Regions from separate parts of the Bradyrhizobium sp. CCBAU 51753 genome, predicted to be linked through region 1. Evidence: predicted binding sites of a transcription regulator. Region 1 holds the regulator's gene; each other region holds the start of a gene.
What was found. The regulator LexA, encoded in region 1, represses DNA repair genes until DNA is damaged. The targets are predictions, from matches to a motif close to TGTTCNNNNTGTGTTCNG.

Region 1 (4,952 bases):
CGACCTTGGGCTTGTGCTCGACGGTCGGATGCAGCGCCGGCAGCTGCAGCACCGTGACGCGCTGGCCTTCGACGAGCTGGGTCACCAGCACATGGCTGCCGTCGGGGAATTCGACCGCGTCGTGATGGCGATCCGGCACGTCGGGCTCGACCTCGTTGAACACGCCGACCCGATAGCCGATCGTCTTGGTCCAGATCCACCGGCTGTCGTAGCGGACGTTCTCGACGAAGGCGAGCTCGGTGCCGGGCAGCATGCAGACCGCGACGTTGGGATCGTTCTCCGAGGCAAAACCGCGGGTCGACGTGCCGCGGAAAGTCGTGCTGATCAGCGTCTCTCCGACGACGGCGGGACGCGATTGCACCGCATGCAGGCTATAGTCACACATCGGAAGGCTCCTCTGTCGAGGTAGCGACCCGTGCCTCTCCTTGAGGCGCGGGCCTCTACCAGAGTGGACGATAGCGAACGAGTGTTTTCTCGTTTCGAGGCGATTGTACGACTGGTCACGGACGGCCTCAATCACAAACACGCTACAGCGCGTCGGCGGTATCTGGGCGCATCTGGTGCAAGTCACACGTCGCGCTATCCGCCAAGCAACGGTCCGATGCGTCGCTCCGTTCCTCGATCGGGATGACTTTTCTTCGAATCGTCATCCCGCCCGATAGTTTTGCTTGAGCATGATCTCCGCGCAGACGATCATCAAGTGCCGCCGGCGCCTAGTATTTCCTGTACAGGCCGATCAACTTGCCCTGGATGCGCACCCGGTTCGGCGGCAGGATGCGCACTTCATAGGCGGTGTTGGCCGGCTCGAGCGCGATCGATGCACCGCGGCGGCGGAAGCGCTTCAGAGTGGCTTCCTCCTCGTCGATCAGCGCCACCACGATGTCGCCGGTGTTGGCGGTGTCGTTGCGCTGGATCAGCGCCATGTCGCCGTCGAGGATGCCGGCGTCGACCATGGAGTCGCCACGCACCTCGAGCGCGTAGTGCTCGCCGGCGCCGAGCATGTCCGGCGGCACGCTGATGGTGTGGCTGCGGGTCTGCAGCGCCTCGATCGGCGTACCGGCCGCGATCCGGCCCATCACCGGCACGGCGACCGGACGGTTGCCGTCGTCCTCGGCGACCGGCGGCGTCGAGGAGCGCTTGCCGAGCGCGCCCTCGATCACGCTCGGGGTGAAGCCGCGGCGGCCATTGCCGCCGCCGGCGGCCAGTTCGGGCAGCTTGATCACCTCGATCGCGCGCGCCCGGTTCGGCAGGCGGCGGATGAAGCCGCGCTCCTCCAGCGCGGTGATGAGGCGGTGGATACCGGATTTCGAGCGCAGGTCGAGCGCATCCTTCATCTCGTCGAAGGAGGGCGGCACGCCGGCCTCTTTCAGACGTTCATTGATGAAACGCAGAAGTTCGTACTGTTTGCGCGTGAGCATCTCGAGTATTCCCCCGGTTGATAGCGTCGTTCGATTCCGAGACTTCGGAAGACCCGGAGCACGGCGCTCCGCGATGAACTCCCGATTGTAGACACCAGTACTCGAAACAAATCATGAACGGACACTATATGTTCGATATGTGTTCCGCAACCACTTAATTTCAGGTGAACGTGACAGGCAATCGGCGAAGTGGCGGCCGCGCGAGGCTCACTCCGGCATCGTGAGGATCTCGCATTCGGCACCGCTCGCGGCCGCGGGCGCGAACGGCGGACGAACGAGAAGTGCCTGCGCCGCAGCGAGATTCCCCAGCAGCGATGAGTCCTGCTTCATCACGGGCGTTGCGATCAGCGTGCCGTCCGCGCGCGCCTCGAGGCGGGCGCGCAAGTAATCCTCACGCTGGTCGTTGGCGGCGAGATCGCGGCCGAGCAATGCGCGCGCGCGGACGTGATGAATCACCTTGCGGCCGCTCAGTGCCCGAATCAGCGGCACCAGGAACAGGAAGGCGCAGACATAGGACGACACCGGATTGCCGGGCAGGCCGATCACCCGCATCGCGCCGAGCCGTCCGTGCATCATCGGCTTGCCGGGCCGCATCGCGATCCGCCAGAACGCCATGGTGACGCCCTCGGCCTCCAGCGACTGCTTGACCAGGTCGTGGTCGCCGACCGAGGCGCCGCCGGTGGTGATCAGGACGTCGGCGCCGGCATCGCGCGCTCGGCGGATGCCTGGGGTCGTTGCGGCCACGGTGTCGGCGGCGATCCCGAGATCGATCGTCTCGGCACCCTCGGCGCGGGCCAACGCCCGCAGCGCATAGCCGTTGGAATAGACGATCTGGCCGGGACCCGGCTTGGAACCCGGCATCACCAGCTCGTCGCCGGTTGCCAGCACCGCGACCCTGGGACGGCGGCGCACCGCGAGTTCCGGATAGTTCATGGCGGCGGCAAGCGAGAGCGCGCGGTCCGAGAGGCGGCTGCCGGCCGCAAGCAGCACGTCGCCTTCGCGGAAGTCGACACCGGGGGGACGGATATGCCGCCCGGTGACCGCCGTCTCGGTGATGGTGATGTGGTCGCCATCGGCCCTGGTGTCTTCCTGGATGATCACAGCGTCGGCGCCGTCGGGGATCACGCCGCCGGTAAAGATCCGCACCGCTTCGCCGGCGCTGACCGTGCGCTCGAACGGCCGGCCGGCGGCGACTTCGCCGATCACCTTCAGCCGCGCCGACAGGTCGGCCGCATCGGCCGCGCGCACCGCATAGCCGTCCATCGCCGACATCGCCTGCGGCGGCTGGGTGCGCAGCGCCGCGACGTCGCGCGCCAGCGTGCGGTGATAGGCGGCATCGAGGCCGACCATCTCCTCAGGCAGCGGCTCGGCGCCGTCGAGAATCGCGGACAGGGCATCGGCAACCGGCATCAAGGCCACGCGCGGACCTCCTCAGATTTTGCTCTCGATCCCAAGCGCGGACAGCGCCCTTGCCACGTCATCCGTCGATGTCACGTGGACGGCATGAAGGCCGCGCGCCCGCGCGCCCTCGATATTGGCCGCCGTATCGTCGAAGAACAGGATCCGCGACGCCGGCACGCCGATGGCTTTTACCACATGATCATAGGCCGCGGCGTCGGGTTTGCGCAGCCCGATCGCCGAGGACAGGAACACGGCGCGGAAATGGCTGAGCACATCGGCATAGGCGACCGAGAAATGCGCGACATGGGCCGGGTTGGTGTTGGAGAAGGCGTACAACGGCATCCGCTTGGCGGCGCCGGCGAGCAGCGGCGCGATGCCCGGCATCTCGCCGGTGAAGATCGCGTTCCAGCCCTCGAGGAACTGGGCGTCGGTGAGGCCGACGCCGAGGGTGTCGCGCAAATTGGCGAAGAACGCGGCGTCGTCGATCCGGCCGACCTCGTGATGCTTGAAGCTGTCGTCGACGATGAAGCGGCCGGCGAGGTCGGCGGGCGCGCAGCCGGCGTGGCCGGCCCAGCACGCCATCACCTTGTCGAAGCTGATGTCGAGCACGACGCGGCCGATATCGAACAGCAGCACGTCGACGGAATTGGGGGAGAGATCTGAGGTCATTGCGCCGACGGTGTACGAAAATTGCGGGCAGGCGGCAATGGATTCGATCGGCTGCGGGAGCGGGGAGGCCATCGCACGGCTCACATGCTTGCGAGCGGGATGCGTGTGAGTGAGCCCATGCTCGCTGTCGTTCCTAACACCCGTATTTCGAACATTCTAGAAATATCGATTGACGCGGCGTCGACGGCAAAGCATGGTCGCGTCATGAAGATCGATGACGCCGCAGCACGCCTGGAGGCCCTCGGCAATCCGACCAGGCTCAGGATCTACCGGGCGCTGGTCCGCGCCGGACATGCCGGCATGCCGGTCGGGCGTTTGCAGGACCGGCTCAGGATTCCGGCGTCGACGCTGTCGCACCACGTCAAGGCGCTGGTCTCCGTGGGGCTGATCTCGCAGGTGCGCGAGGGCACCACGCTGATCTGTCACGCCCAGTACGACACAATGCAGGGCCTGGTGAATTTTCTGGCTGCCGAGTGCTGCGCCGACGAAACGGAATGCAAGGAAGCCAAGACGGCCGCCTGATCTTTTAGCGCTTTCTTCAATGATTCCAGAAGGACAGAAAAATGAGCGTAACCACGGTCGGCCGGCTGCGGGTGTTCCTAGTCCCGGCGGCAGGATGAGGACACGCCCTTTCGCACTCGAACATCGTTCGCTGATAGCGGCGATGTGCCTCGGACAGATCGGCAATCTGCTTCCGCATGTCGCGCTGTCGGCCAATCTCGCGCAGCACCTCATGCCTGCCTGGGGTATGAGTGCGGCCGAAGGCGGGCTGCTCGCCAGCGGCTATGCCTTCGGCTACATGCTGGCGGTCCCGGTGCTGACGACGCTGACCGATCGGATCGATGCCCGCCTCGTTCTTCTCTGCGGATCGATCGTCAGCGGACTTGCCACGATCGCGTTCGGTCTGTTCGCAGTCGGCTTCTGGTCGGGCGTGGTCATCTGGTCGCTCGCGGGTCTCGGCTTCGCCGGCGCCTACATGCCAGGGCTGAAGGCTCTGACAGACCGGCTGCCGGCGGGAGACACCTCCCGGGCTGTCACGCTCTACACATCCAGCTTCTCGCTGGGCGTCGGGCTTTCCTTTCTGGTGGCGCAACTCGTCGCCGACCATTGGGGGTGGCGGGCAGCTTTTGTGGTCACCGGCATTGGGCCTGCCGTGATGGCCGTCGTGTGCCTGGCGATGGAAGAGCGTCGGCCGGAGCACAAGCCCGGGCGGCTTTTGAATTTCAAACCGGTCCTCGCGAACCGCGAGGCGCTCGGCTACATCTTCGGCTATGGCGCTCATTGCTTCGAGCTCTACGGCGTCAGGACCTGGCTGGTGGGGTTCTGGGCCTACGTGACCGCGCACCAGGGCGCGCCGTCCTGGATGTCCCCGGTCGTCGTGAGTGTCGTGTTCGCTGTCATTTCCATGCCTGCCAGCATCCTCGGCAACGAGGCCGCGCTGAAGTTCGGTCGCCACCGCGCCAT
Region 2 (4,952 bases), 340 kb from region 1:
CAAAAGGTCGGCGCGAAGCCGGCAAGCGACATTGGCCGGCGGGCAAACAAAAAGGCCGGCACAAGGCCGGCCTTTTCGATGGTCTGAAATCCGATCGCGCGATCAGTACCTGACTTAGTACTTGGCGATGACCGGGCCGCCCCACTTGTAGTTGACGCGGACGGTGACGACGTCGACGTCCTGACTGATGCGGGTGTTGCTGAACAGCAGGCCGCCAGCCGGAGTCCTCAGAGTGTAGGTGTGGTCTTCCATGAAGAAGTGGTTGTACTCGACACCGGCGGTCCAGTTCGGCGCGAAGCCGACTTCGATGCCGGCGCCGACGGCTCCACCCCAACGGGTTTCGTCGGTCTGGCCCGCGACGACCGGGGCAGGCACGTTGGCGAAGGTGCGATAGCGGTTGTCGGTCAGAGCAGCACCGCCCTTGACGTAGAGCAGCACGTTGTTGACGGCGTAGCCGATCTGGCCGGTGAACAGGCCGAAGGCGTCGATCTTGGTCTGGTTGGTGAAGGCGCCGGGCGCGAACAGTGCTGCGTTATTGCTGCCCTTGAAGTCGGCCCAGTTGCCCTGGGCTTCAAGGCCGAACACCCAGGTGCCGGACTGCCAGCGATAGCCAATCTGACCACCGGCGGTGCCGCCGGTCGCGTCGTGGCAACCATCCGATCCGATATTCACGCCGCCGACGATTTGATCCCAGCAGTTGTGGCTCGAGCCCCAGCCGCCGTTCACGCCGATGTAGAAGCCAGTCCAGTCGTAGATCGGAGCGATGACGGGCGGCGGCGCCTTGGTGTAGGGCCGGGCAGCGAGGTCGGCGGCGGCGGCAGGCGCAGCGAACGCAATCAGAGCGACGGTACCGAGCAAAAATTTCTTCATCGTCAAATCTCCCAGCTCGTGATCGGCTTCCTGTGGTCCCGAAGCGCGATCTCAGACGCGAGCGCCCGCGTCATGGATCACAGCTATAGCCTGATTCAACCGCCAAAGCCGTCTCCCAAAAGCCACACTCGCGCAAGAAGTGCATAATAACCAAGCTATTGTTTTGTTTGGATTTTTCAGAAGGCCTCGGGCGGTGAAGCGCAGATCGGGGACAGAATTGGCCGCAGTTCCGTTGCTACGGCTGGTTGCAGAACAAAGCTGGAACGATGCCGGCGGCGATGCTATATGTGGTGGATAACGGCTTGATAACCGTGTGACGGCGAAGGCGGCGCGCCGGTGTCGGCGTATAGGGTCGTTCGCGACGCCTGCAGTAAGTGGCGAAGGTTGAGAGTGGCGGCCGATGTCCGGCTGCCCGGTTGAGTGGAGAAGAAGCGATGGCGGGAAGCGTGAACAAGGTGATTCTGGTCGGCAATCTCGGCAAGGATCCGGAGATCCGGCGGACGCAGGACGGTCGTCCGATCGCGAACCTCTCCATCGCCACCTCGGAAACCTGGCGCGACAAGGGCACCGGCGAGCGCAAGGAAAAGACCGAGTGGCACCGCGTCGTGATCTTCAACGAAGGCCTTTGCAAGGTCGCCGAGCAGTACCTGAAGAAGGGCGCCAAGGTGTACATCGAGGGCCAGCTGCAGACCCGCAAATGGACCGACCAGAGCGGCGTCGAGAAATACTCGACCGAGGTCGTGCTGCAGGGCTTCAACTCCAACCTCACGATGCTGGATGGGCGCGGCGGAGGCGGCAGCAGCTTCTCCGACGATGGCGGCAGCGATTTCGGCTCGGCCGGTCCGGTCTCCTCCGCGCCGCGTCGCCCGGTCGCCGCCGGCAGCCGCAACAGCGACATGGACGACGACATCCCGTTCTGACCAGCGGCAGGATTTCCAGATAGCGCGATCAGGGCGCTCATTCCGTGAAGATTCGTTTCATGGAGGGGTGTCCTGATGCGCGCTGGGAGCTTGCTCATGTGGACAAGTGGGATAACTCCATAACTTGCTGATATAGTGTAGCCATTTTCCGGTGGCCGGCTAAGGTTCCGCCAGACTTTGACACAGCCAAATGTAAATGATATTTACATCGGCGCCGGCAATGCGCTGTGGTTGCCGCGAAGCGCCTGAGGGCTGTCATCATGAGCCTCGCACCGTTGCTCGACGCTGCGCCTGCGATCCCGCTCCACGCCTTTGCCGCGATGGCCGCCTTTGTGCTCGGCTCCATTCAGCTCGCCGCGCCCAAAGGGACGCTGCCGCACCGGACGCTGGGCTGGATCTGGGTAGTCCTGATGCTGGTGGTGGCCGGCAGCTCGTTCTGGATCCACCAGATCAAGCTGGTCGGTCCGTGGAGCCCGATCCATTTGCTGTCGATCTTCTCGCTGGCGATGCTGGTGCTCGGCGTCGCAGCCGCGCGAACGCATAATGTCCGCCGGCACAAGTTCACGATGATCGGCATCTTCTTCGGCGCGCTGGTCATCGCCGGCCTCTTCACCTTCATGCCGGGCCGCATCATGCACGCGGCGGTATTCGGGCCGTGAGAGCAGCGAATGGGGTAGCGAAGAGGGCTTTTCCGTTCGCTGTTCGCCATTCACTATTCGGCCCTCAATCGCGTCGTTCGGGAACTTGCGAGCTTCCCCGTAAGTGCATGAAAAAACAGACGGAAAAACCGAGCAGCAAAGCCGTGTGGGGGTGGTTTTCGGGCCCCCGATACGCTATATGATTCCCGAGTAAAACTGAGCGGATTTCCCCTTTGTCCGATAGCGAAGACGACAAGCCCGGCGAGCAGCCGGGACCCTCCGATATTCGTCCCGTTTCCATTCTCGAGGAGATGAAGAAGTCCTACCTCGATTACGCGATGAGCGTGATCGTGTCGCGTGCGCTGCCCGATGCGCGCGACGGACTGAAGCCGGTGCACCGGCGCATCCTCTACTCGATGCATGAGCAGGGACACACGCCGGACAAGAAGTATGTGAAGTCCGCCCGCGTGGTCGGCGACGTGATCGGTAAGTATCACCCGCACGGCGACCAGTCGATTTACGACGCCATGGTCCGCATGGCGCAGGACTTCTCGCTGCGCGTGCCGCTGATCGACGGGCAGGGCAATTTCGGCTCGGTCGACGGCGATCCGCCCGCGGCCTACCGATATACCGAAGCGAGGCTGACCAAGGCGGCGCTTGCCGTGCTCGCCGACATCGACATGGACACTGTCGATTTCCAGCCCAACTACGACAATTCCGAGAAGGAGCCGTCGGTCCTGCCGGCGAGATTCCCGAACCTGCTGGTCAACGGCGCCGGCGGCATCGCCGTCGGCATGGCGACCAACATCCCGCCGCACAATCTCGGCGAGGTCGTCGATGCCTGCGTGGCGCTGATCGACAACCCGGCACTTACGATCGACGAGCTCATCAACATCATCCCGGGACCGGATTTCCCGACCGGCGGCGTCATCCTCGGACGCCAGGGCATCCGCTCGGCCTATCATCTCGGCCGCGGCTCGATCATGATGCGCGGCAAGGTGACGATCGACACCATCCGCGGCGGTCGCGAGGCGATCATCATCACCGAAATTCCGTATCAGGTGAACAAGGCCTCGATGGTCGAGCGCATCGGCGAACTGGCGCGCGAGAAGAAGATCGAGGGCATCGGCGAGATGCGCGACGAGTCCGATCGCGAGGGCTACCGCGTCGTGATCGAATTGAAGCGCGACGCCGTGCCGGACGTGGTGCTGAACCAGCTCTACAGGTTCACGCCGCTGCAGACGAGTTTCCCGGCCAATATGCTGGCGCTGGATTCCGGCCGTCCGCAGACGATGAATCTGAAGGATCTGCTCACCATTTTCGTCGCGTTCCGCGAGCAGGTGGTGACGCGCCGGACCAAGTTCCTGCTCGGCAAGGCACGCGACCGCGCCCATATCCTGGTCGGCCTCGCGATCGCGGTCGCCAATATCGACGAAATGATCCGGGTGATCCGCACCTCGCCCGATCCGAACACCGCGCGCGACACCCTGATGTCGCGCGACTGGCCGGCACGGGATGTCGAAGCGATGATCACGCTGATCGACGATCCCCGGCATCGCATCAACGATGACGGCACGCTCCGGCTGTCGCTGGAGCAGGCCAGGGCGATCCTCGACCTGCGGCTGCAGCGGCTCACCGCACTGGGCCGGGACGAGATTTCCGAAGAGCTCGACAAGCTCGCCGCCGAGATCAAGGACTATCTCGAGATCCTGCGCTCGCGTGCGCGGGTGCAAGGCATCGTCAAGGCCGAACTCGCCGAGGTGAAGGCCCAGTTCGCGACCCCGCGCAAGACCATGATCATGGAGCAGGAAGGCGAGGTCGAGGACGAGGACCTGATCCAGCGCGAGGACATGGTGGTGACGGTGTCGCACGCCGGCTATGTCAAGCGCGTGCCGCTCTCGGCCTACCGGGCGCAGCGCCGCGGCGGCAAGGGCCGCGCCGGCATGCAGACCCGCGACGAGGATTTCGTCTCGCGCCTGTTCGTGGCCTCCACCCACACGCCGGTGCTGTTCTTCTCCTCGCGCGGCCAGGTCTACAAGGAGAAGGTCTGGCGGCTGCCGGTGGCGGCGCCCAACGCGCGCGGCAAGGCGCTGATCAACATCCTGCCGCTGGAGCAGGGCGAGCGCATCACCACCATCATGCCGCTGCCGGAGGATGAATCCTCCTGGGGCAATCTCGACGTGATGTTCGCGACGACAGGCGGTAACGTTCGCCGCAACAAGCTGTCCGACTTCGTCGATGTCCGCCGCTCCGGCATCATCGCGATGAAGCTCGACGACGGCGAGGCGATCGTCGACGTGCAGATCTGCACCGAACATGACGACGTGCTGCTGACCGCCGATGGCGGCCAGTGCATCCGCTTCCCCGTCACCGACGTGCGCGTGTTCACCGGCCGCACCTCGATGGGCGTGCGCGGCATCGCTCTCGCCGAGGGCGATCGGCTGATCTCGCTGGCGATCCTGCGTCATGTCGACACCACGTCGGACGAGCGCTCGGCCTATCTGAAGATGCGCCGAGCGGTCGC
Region 3 (4,952 bases), 4.4 Mb from region 1:
TCGCGCGCCGCCGCGACGCGGGCGGCGACCTCGGCCGATCCTTCCGCCGGCGGCGGCAGGATCAGATCCGCGGCGGTCACCGCGGGCACTTCGATCCGCAGATCGATGCGATCCATCAGCGGGCCGGAGATCCGCATCTGATAGTCGGCGGTGCAGCGGTCGAGCCTGCCGCGCTTGCAGGAATAGCCGGGCTCATAGGCGTGGCCGCAGCGGCACGGATTCATCGCCGCGACCAGCATGAAGCGCGCCGGATAGGTGACGCGGTGGTTGGCGCGACTCACCGCGACCTCGCCGTTCTCCAGCGGCTGACGCAGCGAGTCCAGCACGCGCGGATCGAACTCCGGCAACTCGTCGAGGAACAGCACGCCCTGATGCGCGAGCGAGATCTCGCCGGGCTTGGCCCGCGTGCCGCCGCCGGTCAGCGCCGCCATGCTGGCGGAATGATGCGGGCTGCGGAACGGCCGCCGCGCGGTCAGCGCGCCGTCGCGGATCTCGCCGGCGACGGACGCGATCATCGAGACTTCGAGCAGTTCAGACGGCGACAGCGGCGGCAGGATCGAGGGCAGCCGCGCCGCCAGCATCGATTTGCCGGCGCCGGGCGAGCCGATCATCAAGAGATGATGTCCGCCGGCCGCCGCGATCTCGAGCGCGCGCTTTGCGCTTTCCTGGCCCTTGATGTCGCGCAGGTCCAAAAGCGCTTCCTCGCGCGCTTCGTTTTGTTCTTGCACCCTCGGCTGGGGGCGCGACAGCACCTGGGTGCCCTTGAAGTGGTTGGCGATCTGGATCAGCGAGTTCGCCGCGATGATCTGGATGTCCGGGCTCGCCCACGCCGCCTCCGAGCCGCAGGCTGCCGGGCAGATCAGCCCCTCGTCGCGCGAATTGGCGCCGATCGCGGCCGGCAGTACGCCGGCGACCGGCGCGATCGAGCCGTCGAGCCCGAGCTCGCCGAGCACGGTGAAGCCGCCCAGGGCATCCGGCGGGATCGCCCCGATCGCCGCCATCAGGCCGAGCGCGATCGGCAGGTCGTAATGACTGCCTTCCTTGGGCAGGTCGGCGGGCGCGAGGTTGACGGTGATACGGCGGGCCGGCAGCGCGAGGCCGGAGGCGATCAGCGCCGAACGCACCCGCTCGCGCGCCTCCGACACCGCCTTGTCGGGCAGGCCGACGATCGCAAACGCCGGCAGGCCGGGCGCGACCTGCACCTGCACGTCGACCGCGCGGGCCTCGATCCCCTCGAACGCGACGGTGGAAACCCGCTGAACCATGCTGCCCCATTCTTCCGCCACCCAAGGTAGCGGAAAGGGGCGCTCAGCGCAAGAACATTACAGGAACATATGCAAAGCTTGCTTTGACCTTGTTGAAACGATCGAAGCCTTTGAGGCTAAGGCCGGGTAACTTGGACGGCGCCACTTCCCGGTAAGGGGGGCGCCATGCTCAGCGTTCCCTGAGCGATTAGCATTTTGCAATGATCGAATAGCGCGATCGCCGCCGCTTGCGGTCGTGTGTTTCCGTAGAGTCCCGTCTCGATCAAGCGATCCAAATACCAAACCGACTGCGGATTTAGGGAGAGGCTCACTTCCTCTGTCTTGAGCGGATTCGACCCTTTTGCCATCACATACTCCGGATTATTCCCCGGAATAATGGCACAAAAATACTTGTTCGCGAGGGCAATTTGTGAGACTATCGACTCCTCGGACAGACTTTGCTTGAATAAAAAAGGCCCCATCTTGCGATGGAGCCTTTCTTACCGAAGTTGGCGGAGACGGGTGGACTCGAACCACCGACCTCCGGATTACGAATCCAGTGCTCTCTAGGCTTGTCAGGGCTCCAGCTGAGCTACGTCTCCTAACTTCGATCTAGACGCCCCGTCCGTAAGGTCGGGGCGTTTTAGTTTGGGGAATCATGGGCCGAACACCTCTGGAAGCGTAAGGTCACACCCATCCGCCCGTCAAGGACTAGTACGAGTTACTGAATCAAACACTAAATATGGTGGAAAGAGGGGATAACAGGGGCGGGTACCTTCACCCGTCCTGCCTCTAAGTATCGGTGAGTCTTGAGAGATTCCCAAGTCAAAAAATCGGCCGGCGGCCGACAGTTCACCTACATCAAGCCGGTCTAGTAAAATTTCCACGCCACATTTTAGAACTGACCAGTGCCTGCCAAGCGCAAGAACATTACAGGAACATTCGGAGGCGACGTACGCCGCCCCCGAACGACCGCCGTCAGAGCAGCATCTGCATCGGCTCGGGATAGTAGTGAAAGCCCTCGCCGGCCTTGGCGACGTGGCCGTAGCCCGGCCAGGCGAAGTGATAGGACATCACCGCGATCTTGTTCGCCGCCAGCATCTCCAAGAGCTTCACCCGCGACGCCGCCGCCTGCTTCGGATCGGTGTCGTAGGAGAATTCCATCCGCGGACGCTCGAGCAAGAGCACCGCGTGATGCGAGAGGTCGCCGAGGAAGGCGAAAGATTTGCCGGCCGAGGTCACCATGAAGATGGTATGGCCGACGGTATGGCCGGGCGCCGCGATCGCCTGCACGCCGGGCAGGAATTCCTGGCCGTCCTTGATGAACACCAGGCGGTCCTTCACCGGCAGCAGGTTCTTGCGGGCATGCACGATGAAATCCTTCAGCGGGCTGCCCATCTTGCCTTCGTCGGTCCAGAACTCGTAATCGCTCTGGGTGATGTAGTACTGCGCGTTCGGGAACAGCGGTTTGTCATTGGCGTCGACGATGCCGCCGATGTGGTCGATATGGGCGTGCGACAGCACCACCGCGTCGATGTCTCCGGGCTTGATGCCGGCTTCCATCATGCTCTTCTGCTGCCGGCCGGTGGTCGGGCCGAACGCCTGCGAGGTGCCCATGCCGGTGTCGAACAGGATCAGCTTGTCGCCGGTGTTGACGATCGGCGAGTTCTGCTCGAGCACGACATTGTCCGGATTGAGGAAGTTGTCGGCCAGCATCTTCTTCACTTCTTCCTTCGGCACGCCGGTGAAGGTGCCGGAGGGATCGCCGAGCGGCAGCGGGCCGTCGGAGACCACGGTGACTTCGGCCTCGCCCAGAACGAAACGGTGCCAGTAGGGCGTCTGCGTGCCCTGCTTCGGCGCGCGCGCCATCGCGGTGCCGCCGAGCAAGGTGCTGGCGCCGAGACCGGCGCCGAGCGCGAGCAAGGATCGTCGTGAGACATTGAGCGTCATACGTCTTCCTCCATAGTCTTTTTGAGATTGTTCGCGTTGTTGCCCGCTCTGGCCCGCTGCTTGACCTGATGCAGGCAAGGCGATGCTGCGCTCGCCCGCGCAAGCTGGCAAGTGGTCTCATAAGGTCGAGCTTGGAAGCCGTCATCTCGTGCGAATGATTCGCAGGAGATACCGTGCACGCTGCTTAAATCAGGTGCACGCTACTTTGCATGGGGTTGTTTTGTCGCTTTTGTTGCAAGTCTGCGCGCGCGGCGAGCGCGCGATCAGGGCTTGGCGCGCTTCGCCTCGATCGCATCCCAGATCTTCGCGGCGACGTCGGGGCCGTTGAGCCGCTGGATGGCGCGGATGCCGGTCGGTGATGTCACGTTGATCTCGGTGAGGTTGCCGTCGATCACGTCGAGGCCGACGAACATCAGGCCGCGCTCGCGGAGCGCAGGCCCGACGGTGGCGCAGATTTCGCGCTCGCGGTCCGAGAGCTCGGTCGCCGCGGCCGCGCCGCCGCGCACCATGTTGGAGCGCAGATCGTCTGCAGCCGGCACGCGGTTGACCGCACCGGCGAATTCACCGTCGACCAGGATGATGCGCTTGTCGCCATGCTTCACCTCGGGGAGGAAGCGCTGGATCACCCAGGGCTCCTTGAAGGTCACCGAGAACATGTCGAACAGCGAGCCAAAATTCATGTCCTGCGGCATCACGCGAAACACCGCGGCGCCGCCATGGCCGTGCAGCGGTTTCATGACGACGGCGCCGTGCTGGTCGCGGAAGGCGTTGATCTCGTCGAGCTCGCGCGAGATCAGGGTCGGCGGCATCAGCTGCGGAAAGTTCATCACGAACAGTTTTTCCGGCGCGTTGCGCACGCTGGCTGGATCGTTGACCACCAGCGTCTTCGGATGGATGCGCCCCAGGAAATGCGTCGAGGTGATGTAGGCGAGGTCGAACGGCGGGTCCTGGCGCAGCAGCACGACGTCGTAGCCGTTGAGCGCCTCGCGCTTGGCTTCGCCGAGCGTGAAGTGGTTGCCGACCTCGTCGCGCACGGTGAGCGGCTGCACCGGCGCCACCAGCTCCTCGCCGCGCAGCGACAGCTTGTCCGGCGTGTAATAGGAAATGCCGTGGCCGCGCTTCTGCGCCTCCAGCAGCAGCGCGAAGGTGGAATCGCCGCGGATGTTGATGCGCGCGATGGGGTCCATCTGGACGGCGACTTTCAATTTCATGGGGCGTGTCCGCGGGTCTGGAGGGCTTGTTTGAGCATGATCATTTTCGGAAAACCGGTTCCCACTTTTCCGGATCATGCCTTAGGCGCTTGCGTCGAATGCCGCTAACAGATGGCGCGGCAGGCTTCGCGGCGCAATCAGCACGGCATCGAATCTGAGGTCAAATTCGGCATGTTCGGGATGCGCCATCAGCCAGGCCTGGGCGGCATTGATGATGCGCTGCTGCTGGCGCGGCGTCACCGCATAGGCGGCGTCGTCGAGGCTGGGGCGCGCCTTGACCTCGACGAAGACGATCAGGTTGCGCCGGCGCGCCACCAGGTCGATCTCGCCATAGGGGGTGCGGAAGCGCTTGGCCAGGATGCGATAGCCTTTTGCGATCAAAAGCGCGGCGGCGCGGCTTTCGGCCGACAGGCCGGTGCGGAAGGCGGCGACGCATTCGGGCGAGGCGCTGTCAGTCTTCGCCATCGCTGTCCCCGGTATCTTTGGCAAGCTCGAGGGCCCGCGCATAGACCTCGCGGCGCGGCCGCCCCGACAGTTCGACCGCATG
Region 4 (4,952 bases), 3.3 Mb from region 1:
ACCTCGGCCTTCACAAGCACGTCATCGCGACGGCGAATCTCCTGCGCCAGCATGATCGAGGCGCCCTTCACCGCGAGCGGCCAGGTGACGACGTCGAGCACGTCGTCCATCCGCGCGGGCTTGAGGAAATCCAGCGTCATCGAGCGCACCACGAAGGCGAAGCCGCCGGTCTCGGCCTCGGCCTCCTCGAACAGCGCCTGCTGCTCGGCGCCCATCAGGCGGAGATGGTTGGTGCGGCCGCGCTCCATGAAGCGCAGATAATTGGCGTGATAGACGATGCCGGAAAAATCCGTGTCTTCGTAATAGACGCGGACCTGCATGTGGTGGCGGCCGTCGCGGATCTCGCCGTCGAGAATGGGTGAGGTCATTGGCGCCCTCGGTTGCGCTGAGCTACCGCCCGTATTGCGCAAAATCGGCCGCCGGCGCAAGCGCGGTCAGGACACAAGCGGCCCCTTGCCGCCCAGCGTTACCTGCACGATTTCGGGCGGCACGCCGAGTCGGAACGGCATGATGCTGCAGCCGAGGCCGCCGGAGACGATGACGTCGCATTTCAGCTTGAGATGCCCATAGGCGAGCCGCATGCCGTGCTTCACCGGCACCGCCGGCGACCAGCCGAGCAGCCGGACCTGACCGCCATGGGTGTGGCCGGAGAGCTGCAGCGCGACGCGCGACGGCACGCGGCGCGCGATGTCGGGCTCATGCGCCAGCAAAATCACCGGCGCATCGTCGGTGACCTTGTCCAGCGTCGCGCCGAGATCATCGGCGCCGATCCGCGCGATCTGGCGATAACGCCGCGCCGGCATATAGGCAAGCTGATCGCCGAGGCCGGCGAGCCAGAACGGACGGCCATCTTTTGTGAGGCGCACCGCATCGTTCTCGTAGACCGGAATGCCGGCCCGCTCCAGCGCACGGCGCGCCACCGGCACACCCTGCCCCTGGCGCTGCACGGTCTTGTCGTCCCAATAGTCGTGATTGCCGAGTACGGCGTGGATGCCGAGCGGCGCCTTCAGCCCGGCCAGCACCGCGGCCCATTCGGAAGCTGGAATGAAGCGCGTGACGTGGCGCAGCCCCGCGACATAGTCGCCGAGCAGCACGATGATATCGGGCTTCAGCGCGTTGGTGCGGTCGACGATTTCGGCGATCCGATCGAGCGACATCCAGGGATCGCAGGCATGGATATCGGCAAGCGCGGCGATCCTGAGCGGAAAGTTCGCCGGCCATTGCCGCGGCGACAGATCATAGCGCGTGAGCGCCAGTCGGACGACCGGCTCGCTAACGCCATAGGCCGCGGTCGAGGCCGCGGCGGCGGTCAACCCGCCAACGGAGCGAAAAAAATGTCGACGTGAAATCATGGACGTTCGATCGGTGATGCCTGAAGCGCGACGCGCTTCAACTTTCTCTTAGGCATGATCTCTTCGGAAAACCGCTTCGCACTTTTCCGGATCATGCCTCAACAACCATGGCCCCGGGATTGGAGCGGAATTGGGCCGCGTTTGTGCAGAACGTCTGCAGGGATTTTGCAATGGTTAGCGGTCAACGTTACCGGCAGCGGCGGCGCGCCGCACCAACACGACTGATCACGTCTTCGGGAGCGAGCTTAGTCGTCGTCGCCATTACCGCCGAACAGACCGAACTGCGCGGGGTCGCGGTTCGGCTCGGCGAGGCCGAGATGGCGGAAGGCATGCGAGGTCAGCAGCCGCCCGCGCGGGGTGCGCTGCAGGTAGCCGCACTGGATCAGATAGGGCTCGATGATGTCCTCGATCGCATCGCGCGGCTCCGACAGCGCCGCCGCCATGGTCTCGACCCCGACCGGACCGCCGCCATAGTTGAGTGCGATCGTCGTCAAATAGCGGCGGTCCATCGCGTCGAGCCCGGCGCTGTCGACCTCGAGCGCACTCAGCGCGCGGTCGGCGATGCCGCGATCGACGGAGTCGGCGTCCGCGGCGGAGGCGAAATCGCGGACACGGCGCAGCAGGCGGCCGGCGATGCGCGGCGTGCCGCGGGCGCGGCGCGCGATCTCGTTGGCGCCGTCAGGGCTCATGCCGATGTTGAGCACGCGGGCGCCGCGGGTGACGATCTTTTCCAGCTCCTCCTCGGTGTAGAAGTTGAGCCGGATCGGAATGCCAAAACGGTCGCGCAGCGGATTGGTCAAGAGGCCCGCGCGCGTCGTCGCGCCGACCAGCGTGAACTTTGCCAGCTCGATCTTCACCGAGCGCGCCGCCGGGCCTTCGCCAATGATCAGGTCGAGCTGAAAATCCTCCATCGCCGGATAGAGCACCTCCTCGACCGCCGGGCTGAGGCGATGGATCTCGTCGATGAAGAGGACGTCGCGCTCTTCGAGATTGGTCAGCAGCGCCGCAAGATCGCCGGCCTTGGCGATGACAGGACCTGACGTCGCACGAAAGCCGACACCAAGCTCGCGCGCCACGATCTGCGCCAGCGTGGTCTTGCCGAGCCCCGGCGGACCGACGAACAGCACATGGTCCAGCGCCTCGCCGCGCTTCTTCGCCGCCTCGATGAAGATCGACAGATTCTTGCGCGCCTGCGCCTGGCCGACGAACTCGGTCAGCGACTGCGGCCGCAGCGCCGTGTCGCCGACATCATCGGTGCGGCGTTCGGGGGTGACGATGCGGGAGGGCGTGTTCACTTCGACAATTCCTTCAGGCCCAGCCGGATCAGGTGCGCGGTCTCCGCCTTCTCACCGGCGCTGCGCGAGGCGGCGGCGATCGCGGCGGCCGCCTGCGGCTGGCCGTAGCCGAGATTGACCAGCGCGGAGATCGCATCCGTGACCGGACGCGGCGCGCGATTGTTGTCGAGCGCGCCGGACAGATGCACCACCGCAGGATCGACATTGGCAAAGCCCGGCGCCTTGTCCTTCAACTCGCTGACGATGCGCTCGGCGACCTTGGGTCCGACGCCCGGCGTGCGCGCCACCGCCGCCTTGTCGCGCAGCGCAATTGCATTGGCGAGGTCGGTCGGCGGCAGCGTGCCGAGCACCGCCAGCGCGACCTTGGCGCCGACGCCCTGCACGGTCTGCAGCAGCCGAAACCATTCGCGCTCGTGATCGCTGCGAAAACCAAACAGCTTGATCTGGTCCTCACGGACATAGGTCTCGATCGACAGCACCGCCGCCTCGCCCGGCGACGGCAGCGCCTGCAGCGTCCGGCCGGCGCAATGCACCTGATAGCCGACGCCGCCGACGTCGAGGATCACGTAATCCTCGCCGTAGGAATCGATCAGGCCTTTGAGCTTGCCGATCATCGCGCCATTCCGAGCTCGATGCTCGCTTCGGCTCGTGTGAGGAGGGCACCGGCGGCAGGGTTCCCTCCCCCCTTGCGGGGGAGGGGTAGGGAGAGGGGTGCCGCTTGCTCAGTGGCCGAACGTGTTGCGCGAACCGCGTGATCGTCATTGATACGTCGTGGCAGATCAGCAGTCAGCGCCCGCGGCTTACCCCTCTCCCCAACCCTCCCCCGCAAGGGGGGAGGGAGCCCAACCAGCGTGGTCACCTCACATCGCTCCCTCATAAGCTCGCCACCTTCAGCCGCAGCGCGGTGCTTTGGCGGTGATGGGCGTGGGTGATCGCGACCGCGAGCGCGTCGGCGGCGTCGGCGGAGGGCGGCTCGGCTTTCGGCAACAGGATCTTCAGCATCACCTGGATCTGGTTCTTCTCGGCATGGCCGGCGCCGACCACGGTCTTCTTGACCTGGTTCGGCGCGTATTCGGCGACAGAGATGCCGAACATTGCGGGCGCCAGCATGGCGACGCCGCGGGCCTGCCCGAGCTTCAAGGTGGCGACGCCGTCCTTGTTGACAAAAGTCTGCTCCACCGCGGCTTCCGCCGGCCGGTAGTCGCCGAGCGCGGCGGCGAGCCCTTCATGGATCGCCAGCAGGCGGCTCGCCAGCGGCAGGTCGTCCGGCGGCTCGACCGAGCCGCAGGCGACGTAGACCAGACGGTTGCCCTCGGTCTCGATCACGCCCCAGCCAGTGCGGCGGAGGCCCGGATCGATACCGATGATGCGGACGGGGGAGCGAATCGGCTGGACTGTCATGGGGTAGTGATACCGCCTCTGCCTGCGAGAACGAAACACAAACGGAGCGTCATCCCCTGCCCCGCGTGTCATCGGTGCTCGTCATCCAGCCCTGCTCGTCATCCCCGCGAAAGCGGGGATCCAGTACGCCGCGGCTTCACCGATCAAACGCCGGTCTCTGGAATACTGGATCGCCCGGTCGCGCCGGGCGATGACAGCGGAGTGTGGGGCGAGGACGCGACGCCTAGCCGCCCATCTTGGCGACCAGCGCGTCGGAGATCTCGAAATTGGCGAACACGTTCTGCACGTCGTCGTGCTCGTTGAGCAGATCCATCAGCTTCAGCAGCTTTTCGCCGGTCTCGTCGTCGACCGCGACGGTGTTTTGCGGCTTCCAGGTCAGCGCCGCCTTGCGCGGCTCGCCGAATTTCGCCTCCAGCGCCTTGGCCACCTCGCGAAAGGTGTCCTGCGAGGCGTAGACCTCGTGGCCGGCCTCGCTGGAGACCACGTCGTCGGCGCCGGCCTCGATCGCGGCGTCCAGCATCGCGTCGTCGGAGGCAACACTCTTGTCATATTCGATGATGCCAGTGCGGTCGAACATGAAGGCGACCGAGCCGGTTTCGCCGAGATTGCCGCCCGATTTGGTGAAGAAGGAGCGGATGTCGGAGGCGGCGCGGTTGCGGTTGTCGGTCAGCGCCTCGACGATGACGGCGACGCCGCCGGGGCCGTAGCCCTCGTAGCGGATCTCGTCATAGTTCTCGCCCTCATTGCCCGCGGCCTTCTTGATCGCGCGATCGATATTGTCCTTCGGCATGTTTTCCGCGCGGGCTGCAACCACGGCGGCGCGCAGCCGCGGATTCATCGCCGGGTCAGGAGTGCCGAGCTTGGCCGCGACGGTGATTTCGCGGGCCAGCTTGCCGAAAAGCTT

Region 2: the regulator LexA is predicted to act here: its motif matches at 1,119-1,136, upstream of XH93_RS22480 (single-stranded DNA-binding protein).
Region 3: the regulator LexA is predicted to act here: its motif matches at 1,316-1,333, upstream of XH93_RS00860 (YifB family Mg chelatase-like AAA ATPase).
Region 4: the regulator LexA is predicted to act here: its motif matches at 4,080-4,097, upstream of ruvC (crossover junction endodeoxyribonuclease RuvC).

The regions. Positions count from the first base shown of each region.
Region 1 covers NZ_CP030037.1:4,631,011-4,635,962, forward strand. The annotation lists gene XH93_RS20870 (hypothetical protein) at 1-385, opposite strand, end outside; gene lexA (transcriptional repressor LexA) at 714-1,418, opposite strand; gene glp (gephyrin-like molybdotransferase Glp) at 1,626-2,837, opposite strand; gene XH93_RS20885 (HAD family phosphatase) at 2,850-3,488, opposite strand; gene XH93_RS20890 (helix-turn-helix transcriptional regulator) at 3,693-4,010, shown strand; gene XH93_RS20895 (MFS transporter) at 4,153-4,952, shown strand, end outside.
Region 2 covers NZ_CP030037.1:4,968,269-4,973,220, reverse strand. The annotation lists gene XH93_RS22485 (outer membrane protein) at 115-870, opposite strand; gene XH93_RS22480 (single-stranded DNA-binding protein) at 1,305-1,790, shown strand; gene XH93_RS22475 (DUF2306 domain-containing protein) at 2,051-2,449, shown strand; gene gyrA (DNA gyrase subunit A) at 2,662-4,952, shown strand, end outside.
Region 3 covers NZ_CP030037.1:182,636-187,587, reverse strand. The annotation lists gene XH93_RS00860 (YifB family Mg chelatase-like AAA ATPase) at 1-1,265, opposite strand, end outside; tRNA gene XH93_RS00855 (tRNA-Thr) at 1,755-1,846, opposite strand; gene XH93_RS00850 (MBL fold metallo-hydrolase) at 2,223-3,194, opposite strand; gene gshB (glutathione synthase) at 3,458-4,405, opposite strand; gene XH93_RS00840 (YraN family protein) at 4,487-4,870, opposite strand; gene rsmI (16S rRNA (cytidine(1402)-2'-O)-methyltransferase) at 4,857-4,952, opposite strand, start outside.
Region 4 covers NZ_CP030037.1:1,337,511-1,342,462, reverse strand. The annotation lists gene ybgC (tol-pal system-associated acyl-CoA thioesterase) at 1-368, opposite strand, end outside; gene XH93_RS06080 (metallophosphoesterase) at 435-1,352, opposite strand; gene ruvB (Holliday junction branch migration DNA helicase RuvB) at 1,598-2,647, opposite strand; gene ruvA (Holliday junction branch migration protein RuvA) at 2,644-3,261, opposite strand; gene ruvC (crossover junction endodeoxyribonuclease RuvC) at 3,521-4,048, opposite strand; gene XH93_RS06060 (YebC/PmpR family DNA-binding transcriptional regulator) at 4,272-4,952, opposite strand, start outside.